One region of the Bacillus sp. CZDM1 genome, then DNA from elsewhere that is predicted to be linked to it. Evidence: riboswitches for the same ligand, from Rfam matches in the RefSeq annotation. Region 1 holds a riboswitch; each other region holds the start of a gene.

What was found. Region 1 has a riboswitch for thiamine pyrophosphate ahead of thiM (hydroxyethylthiazole kinase). Riboswitches for the same ligand answer to the same signal wherever they lie in the genome.
Region 2: another riboswitch for thiamine pyrophosphate. It lies ahead of tenA (thiaminase II); the one in region 1 lies ahead of thiM (hydroxyethylthiazole kinase).
Region 3: another riboswitch for thiamine pyrophosphate. It lies ahead of thiT (energy-coupled thiamine transporter ThiT); the one in region 1 lies ahead of thiM (hydroxyethylthiazole kinase).

The regions. Positions count from the first base shown of each region.
Region 1 is NZ_JBUESO010000002.1:550,008-556,339, reverse strand. Features, by position in the region: gene ACY3XC_RS07205 (MFS transporter) at 1-921, opposite strand, end outside; gene ACY3XC_RS07200 (MBL fold metallo-hydrolase) at 946-1,716, opposite strand; gene ACY3XC_RS07195 (Lrp/AsnC family transcriptional regulator) at 1,846-2,262, shown strand; gene ACY3XC_RS07190 (RCC1 domain-containing protein) at 2,815-3,711, shown strand; gene ACY3XC_RS07185 (hypothetical protein) at 3,929-4,513, shown strand; TPP riboswitch at 4,964-5,074, shown strand; gene thiM (hydroxyethylthiazole kinase) at 5,189-5,998, shown strand; gene thiD (bifunctional hydroxymethylpyrimidine kinase/phosphomethylpyrimidine kinase) at 6,017-6,332, shown strand, end outside.
Region 2 is NZ_JBUESO010000006.1:10,669-17,000, forward strand. Features, by position in the region: gene ACY3XC_RS14930 (ABC transporter ATP-binding protein) at 1-1,017, opposite strand, end outside; gene ACY3XC_RS14935 (ECF transporter S component) at 1,032-1,613, opposite strand; gene tenA (thiaminase II) at 1,681-2,379, opposite strand; TPP riboswitch at 2,572-2,680, opposite strand; gene ACY3XC_RS14945 (YfcC family protein) at 3,113-4,525, opposite strand; gene ACY3XC_RS14950 (amidohydrolase) at 4,587-5,768, opposite strand; gene ACY3XC_RS14955 (ArsR family transcriptional regulator) at 5,916-6,332, opposite strand, start outside.
Region 3 is NZ_JBUESO010000008.1:86,546-92,877, forward strand. Features, by position in the region: gene ACY3XC_RS18450 (MerR family transcriptional regulator) at 1-319, opposite strand, end outside; gene ACY3XC_RS18455 (histidine kinase N-terminal domain-containing protein) at 529-1,662, opposite strand; TPP riboswitch at 1,783-1,889, shown strand; gene thiT (energy-coupled thiamine transporter ThiT) at 2,018-2,590, shown strand; gene ACY3XC_RS18465 (FeoA family protein) at 2,727-2,951, shown strand; gene feoB (ferrous iron transport protein B) at 2,951-4,957, shown strand; gene ACY3XC_RS18475 (FeoB-associated Cys-rich membrane protein) at 4,975-5,139, shown strand; gene ACY3XC_RS18480 (helix-turn-helix transcriptional regulator) at 5,243-5,698, shown strand; gene ACY3XC_RS18485 (transglycosylase domain-containing protein) at 5,809-6,332, shown strand, end outside.

The DNA.
Region 1 (6,332 bases):
TAATGCAGCTGCCAAAAGAAAGGTTCCACTGTTATTCGCAGAACTAAGTAGAAACATTCCAGCTCCGAAGATGATAAAGGCTGGGTACATAATAACGTTTGCCCCTTTTTTATCCATTAATCGGCCGGTGAACAGACGTGATATAAAGACAGCTGCTCCATATGCAACAAAGAAAAAGCTAGCAGTCTCTCCTAAATCGATTTCGATTGCATATATACTTATATACGTAAGAATGCTTGAGAAACAGAATGCAAGCAACAGGATAATGACAGAAATAGGAAGTGCCCTTGGCTCGATGAAGCTAGATAGCTTAAATTCGAACTTCACACGTTTCGTTTCTGTCTTTTTTAGTATAGGGGCATTATAGAAGAAGGCCGTTGCTAAACTAACAATCCCTAATAGAAGACAAAAGCTAAAAATCGTATCAAAACCGCTATGCTGAGTCATATAGAGGCCAATGAACGGCCCGATTCCCGTTGCCAGTGTTGCAGCCATACTAAAGTAGCCGATTCCTTCTCCTTTCCTTGAGGCTGGAAGGGAGAAGACAACAACTGTACCAATAACTGTACTTGCTATACCAAGTGTAAAACCGTGGATAAATCTGGTCAGTATAAGAAAAGTAATCCCATAATCTATGAAGTATAACAATGTAGTTAATGTGAAAAAGGTCAACCCGATCGTTAAAATTCTTTTTGGTCCGGTTGACTGCATAATCAAACCAGTTATTAAGCGACCCAATAAAGTACCGATGATGAAAATACCAGCTACAAGCCCTCCTTTGCTTGCAGTGGCATCAAATTCATCGATAGCATATAAGACGATAGTCGCATTTAATAGGAAGAACATTAATGTTAAGAAAAAATTGATTGAGGAAAGAATAATAAAATTCTTCGTCCAAAGTGCAGGTCTAGTTTGTTCCATTATTCTCTTTCCCTTCCTATAATCTTAAAATAAGTATGATTCTCCGTCATCTGGAACCAATACATTGGAAGAGATTCCTTCTTTATGAATAAAACCTTTTAATTCATTTCTTGATAATGTCCAATGGTTAACAGCTTCCATGTGAACAGAAATAATTTTTGCGACAGGAGCGGCTTTATACACTTCATAGATATCATCTTTCCCCATTACTAGAGAACCACCTTGAATGAATTGATTATCTCCAGCATTGACGACAATGACATCTGGTTTATGTGTGTCGATTTCTTCTTTTACGCCTTCATACCACACAGTATCACCAGCAATATATAATGTTTTCTCGGTTGGGTGTTTAAGTACGACGCCACAAACTAGACCAGCAAGCTTTAAGATTTCGCCTCTTCCGTGCTCGCCTTTTGTTTTAATTAATTGGATACCCTCAAAGACTGTATCATCTTGTAAAGCCTCTACATTTTGAAAACCAGCGTTTCGAATTCCAATGGCATCAGCTTCATTTTGGGAAAATATTTTAATTTCTTTTGGCAATAATTCTTTAGCTGCATCATCCCAATGATCATCATGCAGGTGAGTTACGATGACTGCATCTACGTCAATAATATTTTCAATGGATATTGGTAAGCTAACTAAAGGGATACTTTTGTCGCCATCTGGTGCATTTGAAGCTGGATTTGGCATTGGAGGGTAAGCTCCTTTTTCAGCTAACATCGGATCGATTAAAAACCTTTTCCCTGCATATTCAACAATGATCGTTGCATTTCGAACTTGTTTTATATTCATATATATTTACTCCTTTTGTTTAAAGTTTTGATTGAACAATGTATAGTTTAAAACATGTCCTATTGACGGATACATAGATTAAATAAGGTCTTTTGGCTATTTTACTTTATTATTAAAGGAGTTAAACAAATGTTAGATAACACGGATAAGCAGATCCTAGATGAACTATCCAAGAACAGTCGGATTACTATGAAAGAATTGAGCGAGAAAATCCATTTATCAGGACCGGCTACTTCAGCAAGAGTTGCAAAATTAGAAGATAATGGAGTGATTGAAGGTTATACGATTAAAGTTAACCAATGTAAATTAGGGTGTTATATATATGCTTTTATTACGATCATTACTCAAAGCACTAATCATCAACCTTATCTTTCATTTATAAAAACACAAGATAGATACATAATAAATAACTACAAAATAAGCGGGGATGGTTGTTATATACTTGAATCTAGATTTCCATCCAACGAACTATTAGATCAATTTTTGCTAGACTTAAACAAATATGCAAACTATAAATTGTCCATTGTTATAAATAAAATGGGATAGTTGAAGTCACTATATGGTTGGTTCTTTCCTTCAAAAAAGGTGAACAATTTTGAGTGTGAAAAATCCAACTTAAATGGGTGCTTACGTTGATAGAGAAGGATGAAAAACAAACTGAGCCATTTACTGCGCAGAACAACGATACTATTCAATAGAAAATGATATTCCACAATCAGCGTGATTGCGGAAAACCAAAAGCCTAAATCCTCGATAAAAATAAGAAGGATTTAGGCTTTTTACTTCAAAATCGTTGGCGTTTTCTATTGGTAAGTAGTAAATTTCTTTGCAACTGCTGGTAATAAACATGGCAGAGATTTTACGAATTTACATGGAATCATACTTAAACTACTAAAAAGGATAAAATGTAGATAATATTATTATAAAAGAAGTCTTACTCAATTTGGCTAGATATATAGAATAAACACCTAAAATGACAACTAGAAACGGTTTATTTTTCACATAAACATATGGTTGCTTAGATTTGCGGAGCAATCGGAATGTTACATATAATCGTCAGGAAATTACAGGAATGATTTAATTCATGGAGGTAAAACTATGGATTTTATACCACCGAATGAGACGTTGTTAAAGGTGAAATGGGACCGAAAAGGAACCATAGCGGCGGGGCGTCGACATACAGTTGGGCTTAAGTCAGACGGTAAGGTGGTTGCTGTTGGTGATAATAAATTTGGTCAATGTGATGTAAGAGGCTGGCGCGAAATTGTGGCGGTCGTAGTAGGTAATGTTCATATGGCAAAGAATACAGGTAATACTCATACCATTGGTCTTAGATCTAACAGGACAGTGGCGGCTGTGGGGTGGAATAAGCATGGCCAATGCGATGTAAACGATTGGCGCGATATTGTAGCGATAGCGGCGGGCTGGGCTCATACCATTGGGCTTAAATCGAATGGCACGGTAGTGGCGGTTGGACGAAATAATGATGGTGAATGCAATGTAAGCAGCTGGCAGGATATTATGGCGGTCGCTGCGGGCGACTGGCATACTCTCGGTCTTAAATTGGATGGTACGGTAATTGCCGCGGGGAATAATCGGTATCGCCAATGCAATGTAAGTGGCTGGTCCACTATCGTGGCGATTGCGGCGGGTTACCTTCATACCATTGGTCTTAAATCAGATGGAACGGTGTGTGCTGTGGGATTGAATAAACATGGCCAATGTAATGTAAGTAGCTGGCGCGATATTGTGGCGATGGCAGCGGGTAGTAATCATACCATCGGCCTTAAATCGGACGGTACCGTGGTAGCTGTGGGTTGGAATAAGTATGATCAATGTAATGTAGGGGATTGGCATGATATTGTGGCGATCGCGGCAGGCTGTGCCCACACTGTCGGGCTTAAGTCAGACGGTATGGTGGTTGCTGTGGGTGATAATGAATATGGCCAATGTGATGTAAGTAGCTGGAGTGGCATCCAACTCCCCGGAAATTAAATCCCTGAAATTTCTTACATTTTTAAATAATCCAAAGGAAAAGATACATTTTTGTTGAATTTAATGTTCTCCAAGGTTAAACCCTATCCAGTGGCAAACCTTATAATATTAAATGCAAAAAAGACCATAAGAACCTTCCCCATGGTCACTTGGATGTTATAATTAGTACATCTGAAAGTACAAGCATAACTATATGATGATTTAGGAGAGAAAAATATTGTCAAAAGAATTGTTAAACAAACATACCGCAGGGGTTTTGGGTGCTGTGATTAAGCAGCCACATTGGCAAAAGGATGAGCTTACTAGCAGACTTAAACAAGTATTAGACGAAATGAGACATAACGCAGGATCACAGGAAGTATACCTAGAGTCGCTCTTAAGAAACGTAACATTTCTATTCGAAAACACCAATCGTGCACTTTCTTTATTAAAGGTCTGTGTGGAAGAAGAAAAGTTTATGACCCAGGAAAACTTTCAACAAGCCATGTTAGAGGTTCCTAAACTAGTAAATGAGACTAATTTCTTGGTTGAAAATATGCCTCGTTTTAAGGAACTTGTCTATAAGGGTTCAACGCTTGAAGAGCAAGCAGCTCATGGTGAATTGGTTTACTGTGAAAGCAAGCTTGTTAACGATATGGTTATAGATTTTATCGGAACCTTCCTGCATCCGAATAACAAGGACTTTATGAGCAACCTTATGGAGTATGCTTCTGATGTAGTCGTGGAAACTGTCATGCAATTTTGTAAAGCTTATTCCGGTCTCATGTTAAAAGAAATAAACTCAAATGAAATGGTCCAATAAAGTTTGTGCTGGCACCACCCGGTAACAAGCAAAAGGAAAATAAGCGGAGATTTTCCGGTTAAATGCAAAATGGAGCTCGTTTCGGGATAAATAAACGGAGTTTTTCCGTCTAAACAAAGCAAAATCTACCTTTTTCGTATTTTTTGGGCTAATAGACGGAATCTCTCCGTCTATTTAAGTCTTTTTTGATAATTATTACCTATTAAGGGGAAATTCTCCGCTTATTTATCAGCTTGGGTGCAAAATCCAACCAGATCCCAGACCGCAGTGCAGACCTCTTGATCCTAGATGCGGGAATCAGCCGCTTTTTATCGACCAGCGTAGTATTCATAACAGCGCTGCAATTGACAGCTAAGCCCGATAGAAGTCTCGCTTCATAATCGTATTGGTGAAAAATACTTTACATTCTGAAACCAGAAGACTATCATAGAAACTAATTGTATAAGATTTTTTCATTACTAGGGGTGCCCTGTCGTACGGGCTGAGATAAAAACGGTAAGTTTTAGACCCTTTGGACCTGATCTGGATAATACCAGCGTAGGAAAGTAGCCAAGTGAAATTACCTTTTTCTCTAACTATTTAAGCCAGGTCCAATTATCATGGATCTGGCTTTTTTGTGTTTAAAAGAATGATAGGAACATTTTTAACAAGGATTCATAAGGAGGAGGTACTGCAATGAATAGCAGCGATTTAAGTTTCATTTTACAAAGAGTCAGAGAGGAAAACCCGCTTGTACATAATATTACGAATGTTGTTGTGACAAACTTTACAGCCAATGGGCTCCTTTCCCTTGGGGCATCTCCGGTTATGGCTTATGCTCCAGAAGAGGTAGCGGATATGGTATCTATCGCTCGTGCCCTTGTCCTGAATATCGGGACATTAAACAAGGAAGTGGTCGGCTCGATGATACTCGCCGGAAAAAAAGCAAACGAGCTAGGAATTCCGGTTATCTTTGACCCGGTTGGAGCAGGTGCTACTCGTTTCCGAACGGAAATGGCGCAAAGGATACTCAACGAGGTGAACATCTCTGTATTGCGCGGAAATGCCGCAGAAATTGCCAATGTCCTAGGAGCAAAGACGGAAATCAAGGGCGTAGATGCTAGTGAACAGCAACAAGGAAATAGTCTGGATTTAGCCTTATTGGCTGCAAAAAAGCTGAATACGATTGTCGTGATAACAGGAAAAGAGGATGTACTGACAGACGGCGAGACGACCTATCTGGTTTCTAATGGGCATCCGCTGTTAACAAAAGTGACCGGTACCGGCTGTTTGTTAACCTCTGTCATCGGAGCATTCGCAGCTGTGGAAAGGAATCTTTTACTCGCAGGATTATCTGCGGTTACCTTTTATGGCATTGCTGCGGAAAAAGCAGTAGAAAAGGCGGGTGACTTAGGACCAGGCAGTTTCCAAATCGAATTCTTAAATCAACTCGCACAGGTTTCTTCAGAAGATATTCATCAATTCGCTGCATTTAAAAAGTTATAAGGGATAGGAGTGAGCAAAATGAAAAAGGTATTAACCATTGCGGGTTCAGACAGTGGCGGCGGTGCAGGAATTCAGGCAGATTTAAAGACGTTTCAAGAGCTAGAGGTTTTCGGTATGTCTGCTCTAACAGCTGTAACGGCCCAAAATACGTTAGGGGTCCAAGCTGTCTTTCCGATGACACCTGAGGCAGTCATTCAACAAATACAATCGATTGGGGAAGATATTGGTACGGATGCTCTTAAAACAGGAATGCTGTTTAACGCTGAAATCATTAAAGCTGTTTCAGAAAAAATCAACTACTATAAGTGGAATAATGTAGTGGTGGATCCTGTTA
Region 2 (6,332 bases), on a different contig from region 1:
ATATTCAGGATTTTGAAAGACAAAATAAGCTTCCTTTTGGAGTTGTTTGATATTCTGTATAATTTCTCCATTCAATACATAGGTTCCCGACGTTTTCAGAAGCTGCATCAATGATAATAGCAAGGTACTTTTTCCTGCTCCATTATCACCAACCACCGTGATCCATTCCCCCGATTGAGCAGAAGCGTGATCAAGTTGAACTTTTATTTCTTTTTTCCGGTACCCCTTAAAGTCCTCTAAAATCAGCGAGTGGTTGTAACCGTGTCCAGTATTCGATTCGAAAGACAATTTGTAATCATCCCAAACCCCAGGGTACCAGATACCATATTCTTGTAGTTGTTTACGATAAGAGGAAAACACGGTTTTCACATCATCATCTGCAATGATCACCCCGTCATAATTAAAAACAATGACACGATCTATAAAATCCAAAATGTGATCAATCTTGTGTTCGACAATAATCACCGTTTTATCTTTAGCGACACTCTTTACACTATCCCAAATTTGTTTCGTGCCTTCTTCATCAATCAGCGCTGTTGGTTCATCTAAGAATAAACATTCAGGATTGAGTGCTAATACGGATGCAAGCGCAAGTCGCTGCTTCATGCCTCCAGATAGAGATTGGATAGAAGAATGATAGAGGTCCAATCGCAGCCCGACAGCGGACAATAATTCTTCAATCCTATCAGGCATTTCACCTCTTGGCACAGTAAGATTTTCTAATACAAATGCAAGCTCTTCATCGACATATGGCATACAAAATTGTGAATCCGGATCCTGGAACACATAGCCCCAGGATTCGGGATAGTGAATATTTCTATACTTGATCGGTACTTCTATAGACTTTGGAATTAATCCTGAAAGTGTTTGTAAAAGAGTTGACTTACCGCATCCAGAAGGTCCGAGTAATAAGACCTTCTCACCTTTTTTAATGGTAATGGATAAATCTTTGAACAGCAGGTTGTCGTCTCCCGGAAACTTTAATCTAAGCTGTTCGACCATCGCTATATTTGTCATGTCTTCACCCCTGATTATTGATTTAAGGCGTCGTAATCTTCTTTGGAAGCAGGACGAAGTAAATTGGTAACACCTGTAGCCTCTAGTGCCTTCGCAATGCCAAATGCCATAAACCCAGTAAAGATAACGGACCCAATCAACCTGAAACCAATGAGCAGCATCAAGTTCCATGTTGACAAATCACCCATATATCCTTTGTAGTAATCCATAAATAGGGACCCAACTGCCGCACCAATTCCAGCTAAGCTAACAACTAGTAAATCAAAGCGCTTATACCTAAAAGCCATTATGACAAGTTCAGCAAACAACCCCTGTACAACACCATACAAAAGAACCTCCAGTCCAAATTCAGACCCCATTAGAAACTCTCCAGAAGAAGCCGCAACTTCCGCAAGAAATGCCACACCAGCTTTGCGTATGATTAAGAACGCAACGGTCGCAGCAATAAACCACATTCCGTAAATCAGCTGGTCAATATGTAATCCAAATGGTTTTACTGCGTAATAAAGCGGTCCCCAAATTTTGTAAACAATCCCAAATGCGATGGATATCACGATGGTTACTAAAATGTCCGTTAACTTTAACCCTTTTTTCATTGTTTCATTCTCCTTTTTTAGCAAAGGGGAGAACTCATTCCCCTTTGCGAACATGATCTTTCCCTTATTAGCTAATATTAAGTTGTTCTTGGGAATTCACTTCAATGGGCCATTTTTCGAATGTATAAGCCATTTCCCAGAATAAGTATTCGTATTGACAGCTAATTAAGAAATGATCAATCATTCGACTTTTTTCTTTTTCGGAAGCGGTTTTTGCTAGCTCATCTAGACGATCCAATTGCTCCTGAACCAATTCGCCAAACCATTCTCCACCATAGGCCGCAATCCATTCCTGATAGATCGGTTCATCCGGTGTCGCCCCTTTTAACTGCTGACCGATATCATAATAAATCCAGTAGCATGGTAGAATAGCGGCGATAATCTCTCCTAAACTTCCAGATGCCCCAACGCGATATAGATGGGAAGTATAGGCATAAGCCGTTGGTGCAGGCTGGAAGTTTGCAAGCTCCTCTGATGTAACGTGCAGTTGTTTGATGAATTTCTCATGTAAGCTTAACTCTGCTTGTGAAGTGCCTTGCGCATGAGCAGCCATTCTTGCTGTAGTATTTAAATCTTCTGCTCTCGAAGCACCAATCGCTTGAACACGAGCAAAGTGTGATAAATAATAGGAATCTTGTAATACGTAATAGCGGAAACTTTGTAAATCTAATTTTCCACTAGCAATTCCTTGAACAAATGGGTGTTCTAGATTCGCATCCCATATCGGAGCTGCTTTATCTCGTAGAATTTCAGTAAATGTAGACATACGATACCTCCATTTAATTAATTGCTTAGTTTTCACGTTTAATTGTCGTTTTCAAAAACATACATTTAATACTTTGTTAGATTGATTGTAAATACATCCTTGTTTGCCGGCAGCGGACGTATTTTTCCAATAAAAAAACCACTTTCTGTTGGAAGAAAGTGGTTGTATCGGAACGTGATTGAAACATAAGGAGTTCCCGTTACACCACTTCCCTACGCTGGTTTGATCCAGATCAGGTTCTAAGAGTCTTAAAGTTTCACTTTAATCTCAGCCTTCTTAAAAGGCACCCCTAGTGGTATTTTTTATGAAATTAGTATTCAGATTATTATGTTATCACTATCCACAAGATTGTCAAACATTTTATTCAGTAAAAATTGATTCAAGGCTTTGTGGGAGTTTTTTTGTGTAAGAGCCAGCGAACAAAAACCCAAGACCCTTGGGAGTGACACCGATATTTTCAAATCCTTAAGTCTTTCGTCAAATAACGATTTAATACTTCTCAACTAAACGTTTAATTAAAAGTGCCGCGAACCCTTTTGAAAAACGAACTTTAGCCTCATTTCAAGAGAATTTCTTGTCGAGGAAAAGTTTTGGTTTCTTCTAGAATACTTCAAAGATAGCCAATAAAAGTTGCTTGTTACAATTAACGACGGGGTGTTCCAGAATGTCATAGTATTATCTAATACACCAGGCACCGATATTTCGACGGGATGAACACCCAGATTAACCGTGCCTACATCGGTCCCCAACCGATAAGTACCGCGATTGTGAGCATGACAATAGCGATTCCACACCATATGATGAATAATGGGAGCATCCATTTTGCCCATTTTATCCAAGATACACCGGCGACAGCTAGACTCGCCATTAGTGTTCCTGATGTTGGGAAAATACTGTTTGTAAAGCCATCTCCAAATTGGAATGCTTGTACAGCAACCTGCCTTGTAATCCCAATCATGTCTGCCAATGGGGATAAAATCGGCATGGCGATCATAGCTTGACCACTACCCGAAGGGACAAGAAAATTAAGAACAGCGTTTGCGGCAAACATGCCCAGTGCAGCCAATACCGGAGGCATATTCTCTAATGGAGCTGCAAGGGCATTTACAGCCGTATCCAAAATCTTCGCATTTTCCATGATAATGAGTACAGCTCTAGCTACACCTATAATTAACGCACCATATACAAGTTTTTGGCATCCTTCTAAAAAGGTGACGGCGATTTTATTGTAATTCATTCCCGCAATCACACCGGAACCAAGCCCAATCACAATAAAAAACGCTGCCATATGATCAATACTCCATTTAAATTCGATAGTTGCATAGACAAAGAATGCCAACGCTAGTCCTACAAAACTTAAAATTGTTTTATGTCGGGAAGTAAACGGTGCTTGTAATTCTTCTTTCGAACCACCGGAGCTTTCCAACACGCCAATTAAACTTTTTGAGGGATCCGCCAACACTTTTTTGGCATATCTCCATGTATATAAAATTGTCACTGCAACAATAATAACGAACGTGATAATTCGAAGCGTCATTCCTGAAAATAACGGAAGACCGGCAATTGATTGAGCAACTCCAACCGTATAAGGATTTAGAAAACCTACATTGAAACCGGCAAATGTTGCACCAAACGTAATGGCTACCGCCACCATCGCATCAAGCCTAAGAGCCCTTGCGATAATCATTCCGATCGCTACAAACGGAATAACGGAGTTGGCAACTGCACCAATTGCTCCCCCTAATGCAAACAAAATCGAAACAACAGCGATAAGCAAAAATTCTTTGCCTTGTGTTTTATTAACGGCTCGAAGAATTCCTCCTCTAATGGCTCCAGACCGTTCCACAATCTCAAACGCCCCTCCTGCAAAAAGAACGAGAAAAATTAAACTGCCAGATTGAACCATACCAGATTGCAAGGCAAGAAAAATGTCCATAAAACCTGCCGGATTTCGATCAACTTGACTATATGTGTCAGGTACTACCCTTTCAACTCCATTTACAACCTCACGTTCAAATGTTCCCGCCGGCGTAAGATAAGTTGCTGCAACCGCCAGCAGCATGACTAGAAAAAGAATAACGTAAGTGTCAGGCATTTCCCATTTTCTACTTTTCATCGCTTTCACCTTTTCTGTATTAGGGTTCATCCATATTCAACTCCCCATGGTTTAAAGTATATTTTCTTACAGTAATACGGGCATTTCTTTTTCAATACGATCCCAGCAGCTTTAAAGCGGCATGAACGAATAGAGTAACACCGTTAGATAAAGAGTCTTCATCAATGTTAAATCGAGGATGGTGATGAGGGAAGTCTGTTCCTTTATCCCTATTACCTGTTCCTGTGAAAAAATAAGTTCCTGGTGCTTCCTTTAGAAAAGCGGAGAAATCCTCAGCGCCCATATTCGGTTTCATATTAACCAACGCTTCTTCTCCCCATAGTTCACATACAACCTCTTCAATGATAGCAGCGACTTTCCCATCATTCACAACAGGGGCAGCACCTTCATTGTACGAAAATTGATAGTCAGCTCCATGTGCTTCCGTTACACCTTTTACAATCCGTTCCATTAAATGGGTAACGGTTGGTCGAAGTTCGGTGTTAAAGAGGCGAACTGTTCCAGCAATTTCAACTGAACCTGAAATAATATTCATGGCTGAACCACTGGCAAATTTGGTAATCGAAAGGACTACGTTATCTAATGGATCCAAATTGCGGGATACGATATGCTGCAGGTTGGTGACAACCTGCGCCCCGACTGCAATAGCATCGACCGTTTGGTGCGGAAGTCCAGCATGCCCGCCATGACCGTTAATCGTGATTGAAAAAGTATCTGGCGCTGCCATAACAGGACCAGGGGAAACACCAAATTTCCCTGTTTCCAGCGGTGTCCAGAGATGGGCACCAATGACCAGGTCTACTTCCTCCATTACGCCAGCCCGAACCATTTCAGCCGCCCCCCCCGGTGCTAACTCCTCGGCATGCTGGAAGAGGAAACGAACTTCACCTCTTATTTGCTCCCGTAATCCAGACAGGATCTTGGCTGCTCCCAGCAATATGGCTGTATGACCATCATGACCACATGCGTGCATAACACCGGGATTTTGCGAGCCATACGAAAATGAATTCTCTTCTTGAATGGGCAAAGCATCAATATCAGCACGGATTGCCAGTACTTTCCCGGGATGAGCACCAATCAAACGTGCCATCACACTCGTTTTTGTAGGGCGCGAAAGTTCCAAATGCTCAAAAGATTGGAGGGTTTCAAATATGAACTGAGAGGTTTTTTCCTCCTCGAAGGACAATTCCGGATACTTATGGAGATGGCGCCTCCATGCAATAACTTCATGCTGAATCTCCTCAACGAGACTACTAAATTCAATTTTTTTCAAGCTTAAGCCTCCCCTAAAATATGACCTATACCATTTAAGGTTTATTAACGGTTGTGACCATAATTATATAACGAGTCGTACTATTAACGCTAGTGGTAATTTTCTGTTAATTTTTTTAAAAAAATAAACAAGATAGCAAGTATCTTGTCATAAAGTAATTCGATAGATTTTCCTCGGCCGTCCCCTTGGATGAGGATTTTCTTCAGCGACCGCTTCCGCTAATCCATTATTCTCCAATATCGTTACGATTCTTCGGGCGCTGCGAGGCAAAATTTTCATATGTTGTGCCAGATCATGGGCATTGATTTCCGTCGTTCCAATCTTTTTTAAAATAGATTCTAGTTTACTTAAAGTGGCGACACTAAGAGAGGTTCGTTCACTTAATAATTGTAATTGTTCTGAGGCAAACCCATAAGTGATTTGCTCTGGCTGCCCTAATGGACCCGTAATGGTTTTATCGTCAAAGACGACCATCGTTGTTCCTTTTTGAAATTCTTTTGCATGAAATAAGGCCGTTCCGGCATTGATCTCTGCCTCATAAGCCGTTTGTCCGATCCCAATTCC
Region 3 (6,332 bases), on a different contig from region 1:
TTGTGAATTTCTCTTTCTGCAGGTCATCTAATTTTTCAACAACTGGGATTAGGTCAACTAAATCATTTTGTAACTGCTGCATTTGCTGTGTTACTGCATCTACATGCTTCTCCACTTCTGAATCACGAATTTTTTTTTCTTTCTTCCTATCTAGTTTTCTTTTAATCTCTTCAAGCGGATAGTGTAAATTCTTACACTCTTCAATAAACTTTAAATCCCTTAAGGAATCATCAGAATAAATTCGGTAATTAGATTTCGAACGTTCTGCGCTTAATAAACCAATTGATGTATAATAATCAATTGTTCGTTTGGAAACCATTGCAATTTCTGCTAATTCACCGATACGATAGACAGCCCCATCAAATCACCTCGGTAACTAAATTTACAAACAATTATAGTAAATTACAACTGTACAGTCAAACGTTCTAGTTAGTATATTAGTTGGTATCAACATTTTATGAAAAAAGTCTTGTCTATATGAATTGTAAAATTATAAATTTTCAAAAAATAATTAGAAATAAACGTCTCCTACATAGGAGACGCAGCAAGAGGTAATTTAAGTGTAAAAACAGTTAATTCTGGAGTTGAAATACAGGTTAAATCACCCTTATGTTTTTCAATGATTTCTTTACAAACGAAAAGCCCAAGACCAGTACCGAGTTTTTTGGTTGTAAAGAATGGCTCGAATATTGTTTTACTTAATTCTGAAGGAATCATTGGACCATTATTGGAAATGGAGAAAATAACATGTGTATGATTCTCTATATGACTTTTAATCTCAATAATTGGATTAGAGATTCTGTGATGATTTAACACGTCAATCGCATTAAATATAATATTGATGAGTACTTGCCGCATTTCATCCGCATATCCATAAAGTGTGATCTCATCGACGATTTCTTTCTTTATTTTTACTTTACCATCTAAAATACTGGGATATAAGAAATTTAAGACTTCATCAATCAATTTATTTAGATGAAACTGTTCTTTTTCTTTTCCAATTAGTTCTTTTTTAGATAGAAGTAAAAATTGCGAAATCCGGAAATTCAACTGTTCTAACTCACTGGAAATAATCTCTAAATATTTCATATTAGGATGGTCAGCCTTAAGCAGCTGAACAAACCCTTGAATCGATGTTAGAGGGTTTCGAAATTCATGAATAAAACTAGATGTCATTTGGCCAAGAAGTGTTAATCGGTCCTGATGAGTTGAATCAATAAACATTGTTTTTTCTTCAATGATTTTGTTTTTAGCTTCTGTATAGTGTGTAACCGCATAATATAGAAATTTATCAAAAGTATAATTTATCTTATTAATCGATTCCTGAAGGTCTTCCCACTGAAGACCAGCCCTGTGTAGATAACTGTAGAACACACTTCTGCCAAGATTAACATTATAAACAAAGTCACCAATATTAATATTCGCAAGAGCTCTTTCCTCAGAAATTTCAAGAGCATATTTTTTGATAATCTCTAATAGCTCTTCCTCACTCATTGTATGCATAGTTAGGATAACATTAAATAAAGCAATTCCATTTTCACGTATTTTTTCTTTATAGGGATCCCCGTTAGAAATGACAATTGACTTTTCCCACTCACGTACTAAACTTTCTTTATTCTCATCAAAAAAGGCTATTAATTCCGTTTGTACTTCAGATAACATCACAGTTTTCCTCCTAGGACATGTCAAACTGACTAGTTATTTATTATTATACCATGTATGGAAGTTTTTCCTTGTAAAAGTTCTATAAAAATAGTATATTCGTTTATGAAATCAATTAAATATTTCCACAGGGGGAGCTGCTTATGGCGGCTGAGAGTGAACGTTCGAGTTCTGACCCTACGAACCTGTTAGTTAACGCTAGCGTAGGGATGTGGTTTGCCAACTATTAAAAGCTAACAATGCAGACAATCCTAACTGTCCTGCATTGTTTTTTTGTTTTTAAGGCGCCATATTAATTCTTAGGAGTTATACCTGTCGAACGTTCTCCAATTTACAAACTATAGGGGGAACATGTATGGGAAAAAAACGAAATAACACATTATTTTTAGTTGAAGTGGCCGTGTTTTCTGCACTTGCTTATTTATTGGATCTTGTTTCGGGGCTATTGTCATTAAAGATATGGCCACAAGGAGGTTCGATTTCAATCGCGATGATTCCGATTTTCCTAATGTCATTTCGTTGGGGAATAAAAGGAGGAATCTTGTCCGGATTTTTATTGGGTTTACTTCAATTCATCCTTGGCTTTTCTCAAATTTATACCCTTCTTCAAGGAATTATTGATTATGGAATTGCTTTTTCAGTGGTTGGTTTAGCTGGAATTTTTGCTTCACAGGTGAAGACTTCTCTTAAGAATAATACAAGAAATTGGGTTACATTTGTTCTTTTAGGAACGTTTTTAGGAAGTGCCTTGCGTTATCTTGCTCATGTGTATTCGGGTATCGTATTCTTTGGTGAATATGCACCTGCTGGTCAGCCAGTTGCTGTTTATTCCTTTGTTTACAATGGAACATATATGCTTCCAAGCTTTATCGTAAGCGCAGTCCTTGTAATCCTTGTCATTAGTGCAGCACCCAAAAAAATGATATAAGTTGAAAAATAGAAAAGTCTGTGACTTTTCTATTTTTTTTCAAATTTTTGTCACAGAATGATCTGTTTTTCAATGGTAAAATGAGGTTATAAATAAAGATAATCATTCTCAATTAAAATACGATAGGGTGATAAGGATGTTCGGTTCTTTTAAAATAGGAGAAAAAGGGAAAATAATTAATATTTCAAAGGTTGGACGCCTAGTCCAAAGAAGGTTATTGGACCTTGGAATAACAGAAGGATCTGAAGTTTGTGTAAAATGTGTTATGCCTTTTGGCGGGCCAGTCATGATTGAGTCTTGTGGACAGTGTGTAGGACTCCGTCGCAAAGAAGCGTGTTTAATAGAAGTGGAGAGAGTGTAATGGAAATTGCCCTTATTGGAAACCCAAATACAGGTAAAACCTCATTGTTTAATAATCTTACAGGATCCTATGAGTATGTGGGCAACTGGAGCGGTGTTACAGTTGAAAAGAAAGTCGGGGTTTTCAAGAATCATATAGGAAAATTAATTGATTTGCCTGGAATATATTCCTTGAATCCATTATCAGAGGATGAAGGAGTCGTTACCACTTACTTTCTAGAGGAACAAGTTGATAGACTGTTAAATATTCTCGATGCTTCTCAATTAGAACGAAATTTGCATTTGACCTTGCAGCTTCTCGAATATGAGAAACCTGCCTTGATTGGTTTGAATATGATTGACGTCGCGAATAATCGCGGCATTAATATAGATACAGATAAGTTATCCCAGATTTTAGGTGTACCCGTTGTACCTGTTGTGGCAAGAAGTGGTAAAGGCTGCGACACTTTAATAGAAGTTATCTCAACAAGTACAGATCATTCAAAGGTAAAAAAACATGTTTACTATGGAAAAGCAATCGAGGACGGTATAACCAAATTAAGTATGGAGCTAATAGGAAAAACAGAGCATTCACCGAGATGGCTCGCCATACAACTATTTGAGGGGAATGAATACGTAAATCATTATCTTTCTGACCTTGTAGAACCTAGTATACTAGTATCACTTGTTTCAAATTTGGAATCAGTCGTAAAACAAGAAAAGAGTCATGTTAAATCGCTGGCAAACTATATTTATCTGAAGAGAAAAGAAGTTATAGAAAAAATAGTAGAGGCATCTGTTCAAAAGGGGAGTACCATTGTACCTTTGTCTGAAAGAATTGACGCCATCGTAACCAATCGCTATTTAGGAATGCCAATCTTCCTAATATGTATGTATTTGATGTTTATGCTGACCTTTGATTGGCTGGGTACTCCATTATCTGATATTTTGGACGGGATATTAACAGGACCAGTGACCACAGGCTTCGAAAAATTCCTTGGTGTTATTCATGCTTCAGACTTTATCCATGCATTGATTATTGAAGGACTGATTGCTGGTGTCGGCGGGGTACTGGTATTTGTTCCACAGATATTTATTCTCTTCTTTTTTATTTCCCTGTTAGAGGATTCTGGGTACATGGCTAGGGTTGCCCTCGTAATGGACCGGATTATGGAGTCTGTTGGACTAAATGGAAAGGCATTTATTCCAATGATGATTGGATTTGGCTGTAATGTTCCTGGAATTATGGCTGCAAGAACGATAGAAACACCAAGAGAGAGACTAATGACCATATTATTGACACCACTAATGTCATGCTCAGCACGCTTACCGGTTTATGCGTTATTTGTTGGAGCATTTTTTGTGGGTCATAAAGCACTAGTGGTATTAAGTCTTTATGTTCTAGGAATCGTTGTCGCGTTACTACTAGCAAAAATATTTACTAAAACATTATTAAAATCAGAAATATCTTTATTCGTTATAGAGCTGCCGCCATATCGTCTTCCTCAAGTTCAATCGCTTTGGAGAAGTACCTGGGATAAGGGCAAAGGTTTTGTTAGAAAGGCAGGAACGTTTATCTTTGCAGGCTCCGTTTTCATTTGGCTATTATCATATTCAGGCCCGAATGGATTAAAAGTGGATATGGATGACAGCTTTTTAGCTGCAATAGGTAATTTGTTTGCTCATGTTTTAGAGCCAATAGGATTTGGTACTTGGCAGGCTGCCGCATCTTTAATAACAGGATTCTTAGCAAAAGAAGCAATTATTTCAACCATGAATATTATTTACTTTGTTCCAGAAAACGCGAGTCTGCAAGGTTTATTGAGTGATTTTTACACACCGCTGGCTGCCTATAGCTTTATGGTTTTTATACTATTATATATACCATGTTTAGCCACTGCTGCAACCATTTATAAAGAAACAGGTTCAAAGAAATGGACTGCATTTTCTATCCTTTACGCACTATTTATTGCATATGTTTTGTGTTTGGTCATTTATCAAGGCGGTAAACTGTTTGGATTAGTCTAATTAGGTAGGTGTTCCGTATGATAGCAAATATAGGTAGTTTCATAATAGGCGCTGCAATTTTTGGTTATGCGGCATGGGCATTAGTGAAGTTTATTAATAAATCAAAAAAAGGAAAATGTGCAGCATGTGATCTTGAAAAGTCCTGTTCTACTCAAAGTCAATGTGGGATTCCTTCTAAATAAAACGCTAAAACTGCTATCATTTAAACGATAGCAGTTTTTTCTTTTAAAAATAAGGCAACTTGTGTAAAATTACACTAGTAGGTTTTTGAAAGAAGGTCTTAGCATGAATAGGGAAGAAATCATTATGCTAGTTTCAGATAAATTGCGATTGATTCGTACAGAAGCAGGCTATACCCAGGATAAAATGGCGGAAATCATTGGAGTGTCAAAGAAAACCCTAGTACAGGTCGAAAAAGGAAGGGTCCTTGCAGGCTGGTCTACTGTTGTTACTGTATGTGCTTTATTCAGGGAGACAGAAACGGTCCAATTTCTATTTGGAAATGAACCGCTTGAAGTTTTGGAGACTGTTGCTCGCGAAGGCATTGATTATCGGAAAATGAAAACGTTTGGAGGCCGAATTTGGTGGCGTGAGGTCTCAAGGAAAAACGGATTCATCCTTCAACAGAATATTCTTAGCAAGCATTTCCGAATATTGGATGACAAACATTATCGGGTATACAGCAGCTTTGATGAAAAACAATCAAAAATACGATTTAAAGAATTAACAAAGAACGATTAAAGAAAAGCATTCGAATTTTTTTCGAATGCTTTTTTTTGGATAATTTTACCCTTTCTTGGGAAAAAGAAAATGATGACCTTCATTTGTGCTTATATTTATAAGGAGGAACCATGAAAAAGGTAGTGAATAATTGGAAGCGATGGCATATGAACCAACTAATGGTTCTCTCGTTTTCGCTTTTAGTTTTAGGCTTTTTAGGTATCGTATATGCATATTCAATGGATGCGGATATTTCTTCACTAAGGAATGAGCTTCCCCAGGCAACTGTATTTTATGATTTGAATGGAGAGGTTGCAAGTAAAGTTTCAGCAAATAAAAATGAAGGTGTCCCTATCAATCAGGTACCTGACTCTTTGAAGAATGCCGTCATTGCCATAGAGGACCACCGATTCTACGAGCATCATGGCGTCGATTATATTGGTATTACAAGAGCACTGATAAGGGATATCAAAGCTCGTGGTATGGTAGAAGGCGGCAGTACCATTACCCAGCAATTAACGAAAAACACACTGCTTACCTCTCAAAAAACGTTAAAGAGAAAAGTAGATGAGGTATTCCTTGCCATGCAAATTGAGCGACAATACAGCAAACAGGAAATCCTTCAAATGTATTTAAATCAGATATATTTTGGTGA